2 linked regions of the Hahella sp. HNIBRBA332 genome follow. Each later gene encodes a partner of the first gene's protein in a complex. Links are inferred from orthologs where the notes say so. Each region holds a gene or a part of one and is shown on either strand. Other genes may lie near its edges.

Region 1 (3,216 bases):
ATAATCTGCAACCCGTAAGCGGAGGCCTCATAAGGATTCCCGCCGCCAAATAGGTCCATTCTTAAATAATCCGCCTGTATGGCTATAATCGAGTGTGAAGCTGTGAATAGCAAAAGACCTGTTAATCTAGATCTGACGAAATTCCATTTTCCTCTACCCGCAATTACATCTATTCTGCATCGGATATCAGGTGTAATTATCTTCATTGCAATGGCGTTCCTGTTGTGGGGGCTCGACGCATCTCTGGCGAGCAAGGAAAGTTTCGCTTCCCTTCAGTCAGTCATGGACAGTTTTCTTGCAAAACTAATTCTGTGGGGCATTCTTGCCGCATTGTTCTATCACTTCGTCGCTGGCATCAAGCACCTCATCATGGATGCTGGGATCGGTGAAACCCTGAAGGGCGGGCAGATCGCAGCGAAGGTTGTGATAGCCGTGTCTGTTGTGCTCATTCTGTTGGCGGGAGTTTGGATATGGTAACCAGCGTCACCAATTTAGGCCGTAGCGGCGCATACGATTGGATGGTGCAGCGGGTCTCCGCTGTTGTGTTGGCTCTTTATACTGCATTTATGGTTGGCGTCCTGGTGTTTACGCCGGATCTGACCTATGAAGTATGGAGCGCGCTGTTCGCCAAGACTTGGATGAGAATTTTCTCCCTGGCCGCGCTGGTGGCGCTTGGCGCCCACGCGTGGATCGGTTTGTGGACGATTACCACCGACTACATGAAAAACGGCGTGATCCGTTTCGTTGCGCAAGCAGCGTGCGGAACCATCATGTTCGTTTACTTCATCTGGGGCGTGCAAATTTTGTGGGGGCTGTAATCCATGTCTAAACTTAGAACTCTTTCATACGATGCGATTGTAATCGGCGGCGGCGGCGCTGGGATGCGTGCGGCGCTGCAATTGACGCAGTCCGGCGTAAAAACCGCTTGTATCACCAAAGTATTCCCAACTCGTTCTCACACTGTGTCCGCTCAGGGCGGAATTACCTGCGCTATCGCCAGTTCGGATCCGAATGATGATTGGCGTTGGCACATGTACGACACCGTCAAGGGGTCGGACTACATCGGTGATCAGGATGCAATCGAATATATGTGTTCGGTCGGTCCTCAAGCCGTATTTGAGCTGGAGCACATGGGGCTGCCTTTCTCCCGTACGGAGACTGGACGTATCTATCAGCGTCCTTTTGGCGGTCAGTCCAAAGATTTCGGTAAGGGCGGTCAGGCTGCCCGTACCTGCGCGGCAGCGGACCGTACTGGTCATGCGCTGTTGCACACTCTTTATCAAGGCAACCTGCGCGGCGGCACAACCTTTTTAAATGAATGGTACGCAGTCGATCTGGTGAAAAACCAGTCGGGCGCGGTAGTCGGGGTGACGGCTATCTGCATCGAAACTGGTGAGACTGTATACGTTAAAGCCAAGGCGACAGTTCTGGCTACCGGTGGCGCAGGCAGAATCTATGCCTCCACCACTAACGCACTAATCAATACTGGCGATGGCGTCGGTATGGCTCTTCGCGCAGGCTTCCCGGCGCAAGACATGGAAATGTGGCAGTTCCATCCAACTGGCATCGCCGGAGCAGGCGTGTTGGTGACGGAAGGTTGTCGCGGAGAGGGCGGCTACCTGATCAATGGCGAAGGCGAGCGTTTCATGGAGCGCTATGCGCCCAACGCAAAAGACCTGGCTGGTCGTGACGTCGTCGCCCGCTCCATGATTATGGAGATCCTTGAAGGTCGTGGTTGCGGTCCTGATAAAGACCACGTATTGCTGAAGCTGGATCATTTGGGTGAAGAGACGCTGCATCTGCGTTTGCCTGGCATCGTGGAACTGTCAAAAACATTTGCGCACGTAGATCCTGCGAAGGAGCCTATTCCAGTTGTGCCGACCTGTCACTACATGATGGGTGGTATTCCGACTAACATCGGTGGTCAGGCGCTGACTCAAGATGCAAACGGCAACGACAAGGTTATAGACGGCCTGTTCGCCTGCGGCGAAGTCGCATGCGTATCCGTGCATGGCGCAAACCGTCTGGGCGGCAACTCGCTGTTGGATTTGGTTGTATTTGGTCGTGCAGCGGGACTTCACATCGAGAAGATGTTGAAAGACGGCTATGGCGTGGATGACGCATCCGAATCCGATATCGACGCGACCATGGCGCGACTGGACAGACTGAACAGCGGCTCTGGCTCCGAAAAAGTGGCGGAAGTACGTAAAGACCTGCAGAACACAATGCAGCTATATTTCGGTGTATTCCGTGATGGCGAAAGCATGCAGAAAGGTCTGAAACTGCTGGAAGAGTTGGGCGGTCGCGTGAAGAACACAGTGCTTGAAGATAAGAGCATGGCGTTCAATACCGCTCGTATCGAAGCTTTAGAGCTGGATAACCTGTACGAAGTCGCTTATGCGACAGCTGTTGCGGCTGAAGAAAGAAAGGAAAGCCGCGGAGCGCACGCCCGTAACGACTACACAGAACGGGATGACGACAATTGGTTGAAGCACTCTCTCTACTTCCCTCTGGACAAGCGGGTAAGCAAACGGGAAGTGAACTTTGCGCCTAAAATTGTGGAGCCATTTCCTCCGAAAGCTCGTAGTTACTAGTGTCGTTGGGGAGACAGAGTTATGTTGGTAAGCATCTATCGTTATAATCCGGAAGTTGACGAAGCTCCCTTCATGCAGGATGTGGAGCTGGAAGTTCCTGCGGGCAAGGACCTGATGGTTCTGGACGTGCTGGGACTGATGAAAGAAAAAGATCCGACCCTGGCGTATCGTCGCTCATGCCGTGAGGGCGTGTGCGGCTCTGACGGCATGAACATGAACGGCAAAAACGGCTTGGCGTGCATCACTCCTCTTTCTCAGGTGGTGAAGAACAACAAGCTGATTTTGCGTCCGTTGCCAGGGTTGCCGGTTATTCGCGACCTAGTTGTGGATATGGCGATTTTCTACAAGCAGTACGAGAAAATTAAGCCATTCCTGGTGAATGACAATCCGCCTCCGGCGATTGAGCGATTGCAGTCACCCGAAGAGCGTGAAAAGCTGGACGGCCTGTATGAATGTATTCTATGTGCGTGCTGTTCTACTTCATGCCCGTCGTTCTGGTGGAACCCAGATAAGTTCGTTGGTCCCGCAGGCTTGTTGCAGGCATACAGATTCCTGGTTGACAGTCGCGACACTTCTACCGAAGAAAGATTGGCGAATCTCGACGACCCGTTCAGCGTATTCC
Region 2 (3,193 bases), 3.1 Mb from region 1 along the record:
ATCTCACCAAGGAAGGCGGACATAGCCATCGCCGTATTGTACACGCAGCAGACGCAACCGGCCGCGCAGTATCCGGCTCTCTGGCCGACCGCGCGCGAGAAAAAGCCAACATTGAAATTTTCGAAGACCGGGTCGGCATCGATCTGATCACCCATAGCAAACTGTTTCTTCCCGGCAACCGTTGTGTCGGCGCTTATGTCTTGAATAAGACAACCAGCCATGTCGAGCTGTTCCGCGCCAAGTTTGTGGTGCTCGCCACCGGCGGCGCCAGCAAGGTCTACCTCTATACCAGCAACCCTGACGTAGCGACTGGCGACGGCATCGCAATGGCCTGGCGCGCAGGCTGCCGCATGGGCAACATGGAATTCAATCAGTTTCACCCGACATGCCTCTACCACCCTCAGGCGAAATCCTTTTTGATTACAGAAGCCGTTCGCGGCGAGGGCGGCAAGCTTCTGCTGCCCAATGGCAAGCGCTTCATGAGGCAGTTTGACGAACGCGAAGAACTCGCTCCACGTGACGTCGTCGCCCGCGCCATCGACCATGAAATGAAACGTCTTGGCGCGGACTGTCTGTATCTGGATATCAGCCATAAAGACAAAGACTTTATCCTCGGACACTTTCCCACAGTGCACCAACGCTGCCTGTCTTATGGCATTGATATCACCAAAGAGCCCATTCCCGTGGTTCCCGCCGCCCACTACACCTGCGGAGGAGTGGTTACCGATAGCGCCGGGCGTACGGACCTTAATTCTCTATATGCCGTCGGCGAAACTGCGTTTACCGGACTCCACGGAGCCAACCGCATGGCCAGCAATTCCCTGCTAGAATGCCTGGTGTTCGGAAAGTCCTGCGCAGATGACATAGCCGGCCGTATCGCACATACGCCTGAGCCTCCGCCCGCTCCCTCCTGGGACGAAAGCCAGGTAACAGACTCTGACGAAGATGTTGTGATCTCACACAACTGGGACGAGCTGCGCCGCTTTATGTGGGACTATGTCGGCATAGTACGAACCAACAAACGCCTGCAGCGGGCCAAGCATCGCGTAGACCTGCTGCATCAGGAAATTCGCGAGTATTACAGTAACTATAAAGTGTCCAATGACCTGCTTGAGCTGCGTAATCTGGTGACGGTTGCAGACCTGATTATCTGCTCGGCAATTCAACGCAAAGAAAGTCGCGGCCTGCATTACACTCTGGACTACCCTCATCCGCTCAAAACGCCGGAAAATACCATTTTAACTCCCGTCAATTTTCCCGCTGAGCCTTGGTGAGCTGTTGCAAGTCTCCCGATAAGGTTTCACGCCGCCACGGGTGGCGGCGTGAGCCAGGGACCGTTATCATGCAGCCAGAATGAAGGCCCACGGGCAATATACAGAGGCGCAAATGACTGAAGATGTAGAATACAAGCGTTTATTCTGGCACAGCCGACGCGGAATGCTGGAGTTAGACGTGCTGCTGGTTCCCTTTCTCAAGGAGGCCTACTCCGAACTCTCGAACGAAGATAAAGCGCGCTACCGAATGCTCTTAGAGTGTGAAGATACAGATATGTTCCAGTGGTTTATGCAAAAGTCCACGCCTGAAGATCCTGATCTGGCGCGCATCGTTAAAATCATCTTAGACCGTGTTCAACCAAGCTACGATTGAGTTGCGACCATCGCTACAGTTGACGCTGTTCTTTACCGTCTTCTTCGGACTGATTGGCGTAGTGTTGCTGGCTCTGGGTATGCCAACCTGGCTAAAGCTTTCTTTGAGCGCCCTGCTAGGCGCTCATTTTGTCTACACCGTCGGACAATACGCTCTGTTAGCCTGGCCGACTAGCGTGATAAAAATCCGCTATGAAAAAGCCGGCGATGCAGACGTGAAAGTAAGGCTGTTTAAACGCAATCAACGCGAACTGGATACGCACTTGCACGGAGATACTTGCGTCACTCCAATTGTCACCCTGCTGGTCTGCCGCACCGGCTGGCGAGACTTGGTGTTTCTCGTTCGGGATAATTGCGACCCGGATGCATTTCGCCGTTTTCGAGTTTGTTTACGCTTCGCCAGGAATTAAGGGAGATCCATTCATATGACGTCCTTCTGGAACACCTTCGCCCAACCCGCAAACACTCTGGCTGCGCAGGAAAGCGACGCCGCCCCGCATCTCCACAGGCTGACCAACGTCGCCTTACTGGAAATAAAAGGGCCCGACGCCGTCAAATTCATGCAAGGGCAATTTACCTGTGACATTCAGGATATTACCAACAATCATTCCTCCCTGGCCGCCTGTTGCACCCCCAAAGGTCGAATGGTTGCATTGTTCCGCATTGCGCAAGCCAAGCCTGACTGCTATCTATTGAGACTCCCCTTAGAGGTGGCGCAAAGCTTTCTCGCCCACCTTAATAAGTACAAGGTGTTTTATAAGTGCACCGTCACGCTACTGGAAGATTGGGGCGTAATAGGATTGAGCGGAGATCTGGATGTGCTGCCCGCCTTGTCTTCCACCATTCCTACCTCTGCAGACGCCAGCCAGGCCAGCGAAGGCATATTGCTCATTCGTCCCCCAGGTGAAGCCTCACGGGTGGAGTGCTGGCTAGATAGCGACCAGGCGTCAAAGTTACTGCCGGACCTGGACAATCAATGCGCCGCCGGTTCCATTGAGGACTGGGAGCGTCAGGAAATTCTCTCAGGATTGGGAGAGGTCTATCCAGAGACCCTGGATGAGTTCATCCCGCAAATGCTGAATTTGCAGGCGCTGGGCGCTATCAGCTTCAATAAGGGCTGCTATACGGGGCAAGAAATCGTCGCCCGTATGCAATACCTTGGCACCCTGAAGAAGCGCATGTTCTTACTCTCTTCTGGTACGCTGGTCCCCGCACCCGGCTCAGCGATCACCGACGAAACAGGCGCCCGAATTGGCCTAGTCGTGCGCAGCGCCCATGGAAACACGCTCGCCGTGTTGGACAAGTCTGCGGCAATGGATAAAGCGTTGCGCTTGGAGGAGTCTCCAGCCACCCCATTGCAACTACTTGAACTTCCCTACGCTATTGAAGAAGTTAGCAACACAAAGAAAAAGCTCTAGCATAATCCCATACCTTAGCGGCGCGTTTCTATGCGCCGCCGACAAGCATCCCTCAAAAATTCTGCTATAACTTAAATTGGACCTTGAAAGAGGCTGAAGCGCTTCTCAGTGGGCCCGAATCCAATGCAG

Evidence for each region.
Region 2: the proteins of sdhA (region 1) and O5O45_RS17430 are in contact, whole or in part, in a crystal structure (PDB 6C12), measured with the Escherichia coli proteins. The link is inferred for Hahella sp. HNIBRBA332 from one-to-one orthologs.

What each region holds. Positions count from the first base shown.
Region 1 is NZ_CP132203.1:831,940-835,155, forward strand. The notes cover bases 316-3,207. They hold sdhA (succinate dehydrogenase flavoprotein subunit), read left to right. Parts: upstream 316-821; coding sequence 822-2,594; downstream 2,595-3,207. Other genes in these bases: sdhC (succinate dehydrogenase, cytochrome b556 subunit), read left to right, coding at 316-477; sdhD (succinate dehydrogenase, hydrophobic membrane anchor protein), read left to right, coding at 471-818; O5O45_RS03985 (succinate dehydrogenase iron-sulfur subunit), read left to right, coding at 2,616-3,207. In the rest of the region: more of sdhC, read left to right, coding at 103-315; more of O5O45_RS03985, read left to right, coding at 3,208-3,216. UniProt on the Escherichia coli protein: Two distinct, membrane-bound, FAD-containing enzymes are responsible for the catalysis of fumarate and succinate interconversion; the fumarate reductase is used in anaerobic growth, and the succinate dehydrogenase is used in aerobic growth.
Region 2 is NZ_CP132203.1:3,946,326-3,949,518, forward strand. The notes cover bases 148-3,016. They hold O5O45_RS17430 (FAD assembly factor SdhE), read left to right. Parts: upstream 148-1,386; coding sequence 1,387-1,647; downstream 1,648-3,016. Other genes in these bases: nadB (L-aspartate oxidase), read left to right, coding at 148-1,274; O5O45_RS17435 (protein YgfX), read left to right, coding at 1,625-2,056; ygfZ (CAF17-like 4Fe-4S cluster assembly/insertion protein YgfZ), read left to right, coding at 2,072-3,016. Outside these bases: more of nadB, read left to right, coding at 1-147; more of ygfZ, read left to right, coding at 3,017-3,064. UniProt on the Escherichia coli protein: An FAD assembly protein, which accelerates covalent attachment of the cofactor into other proteins.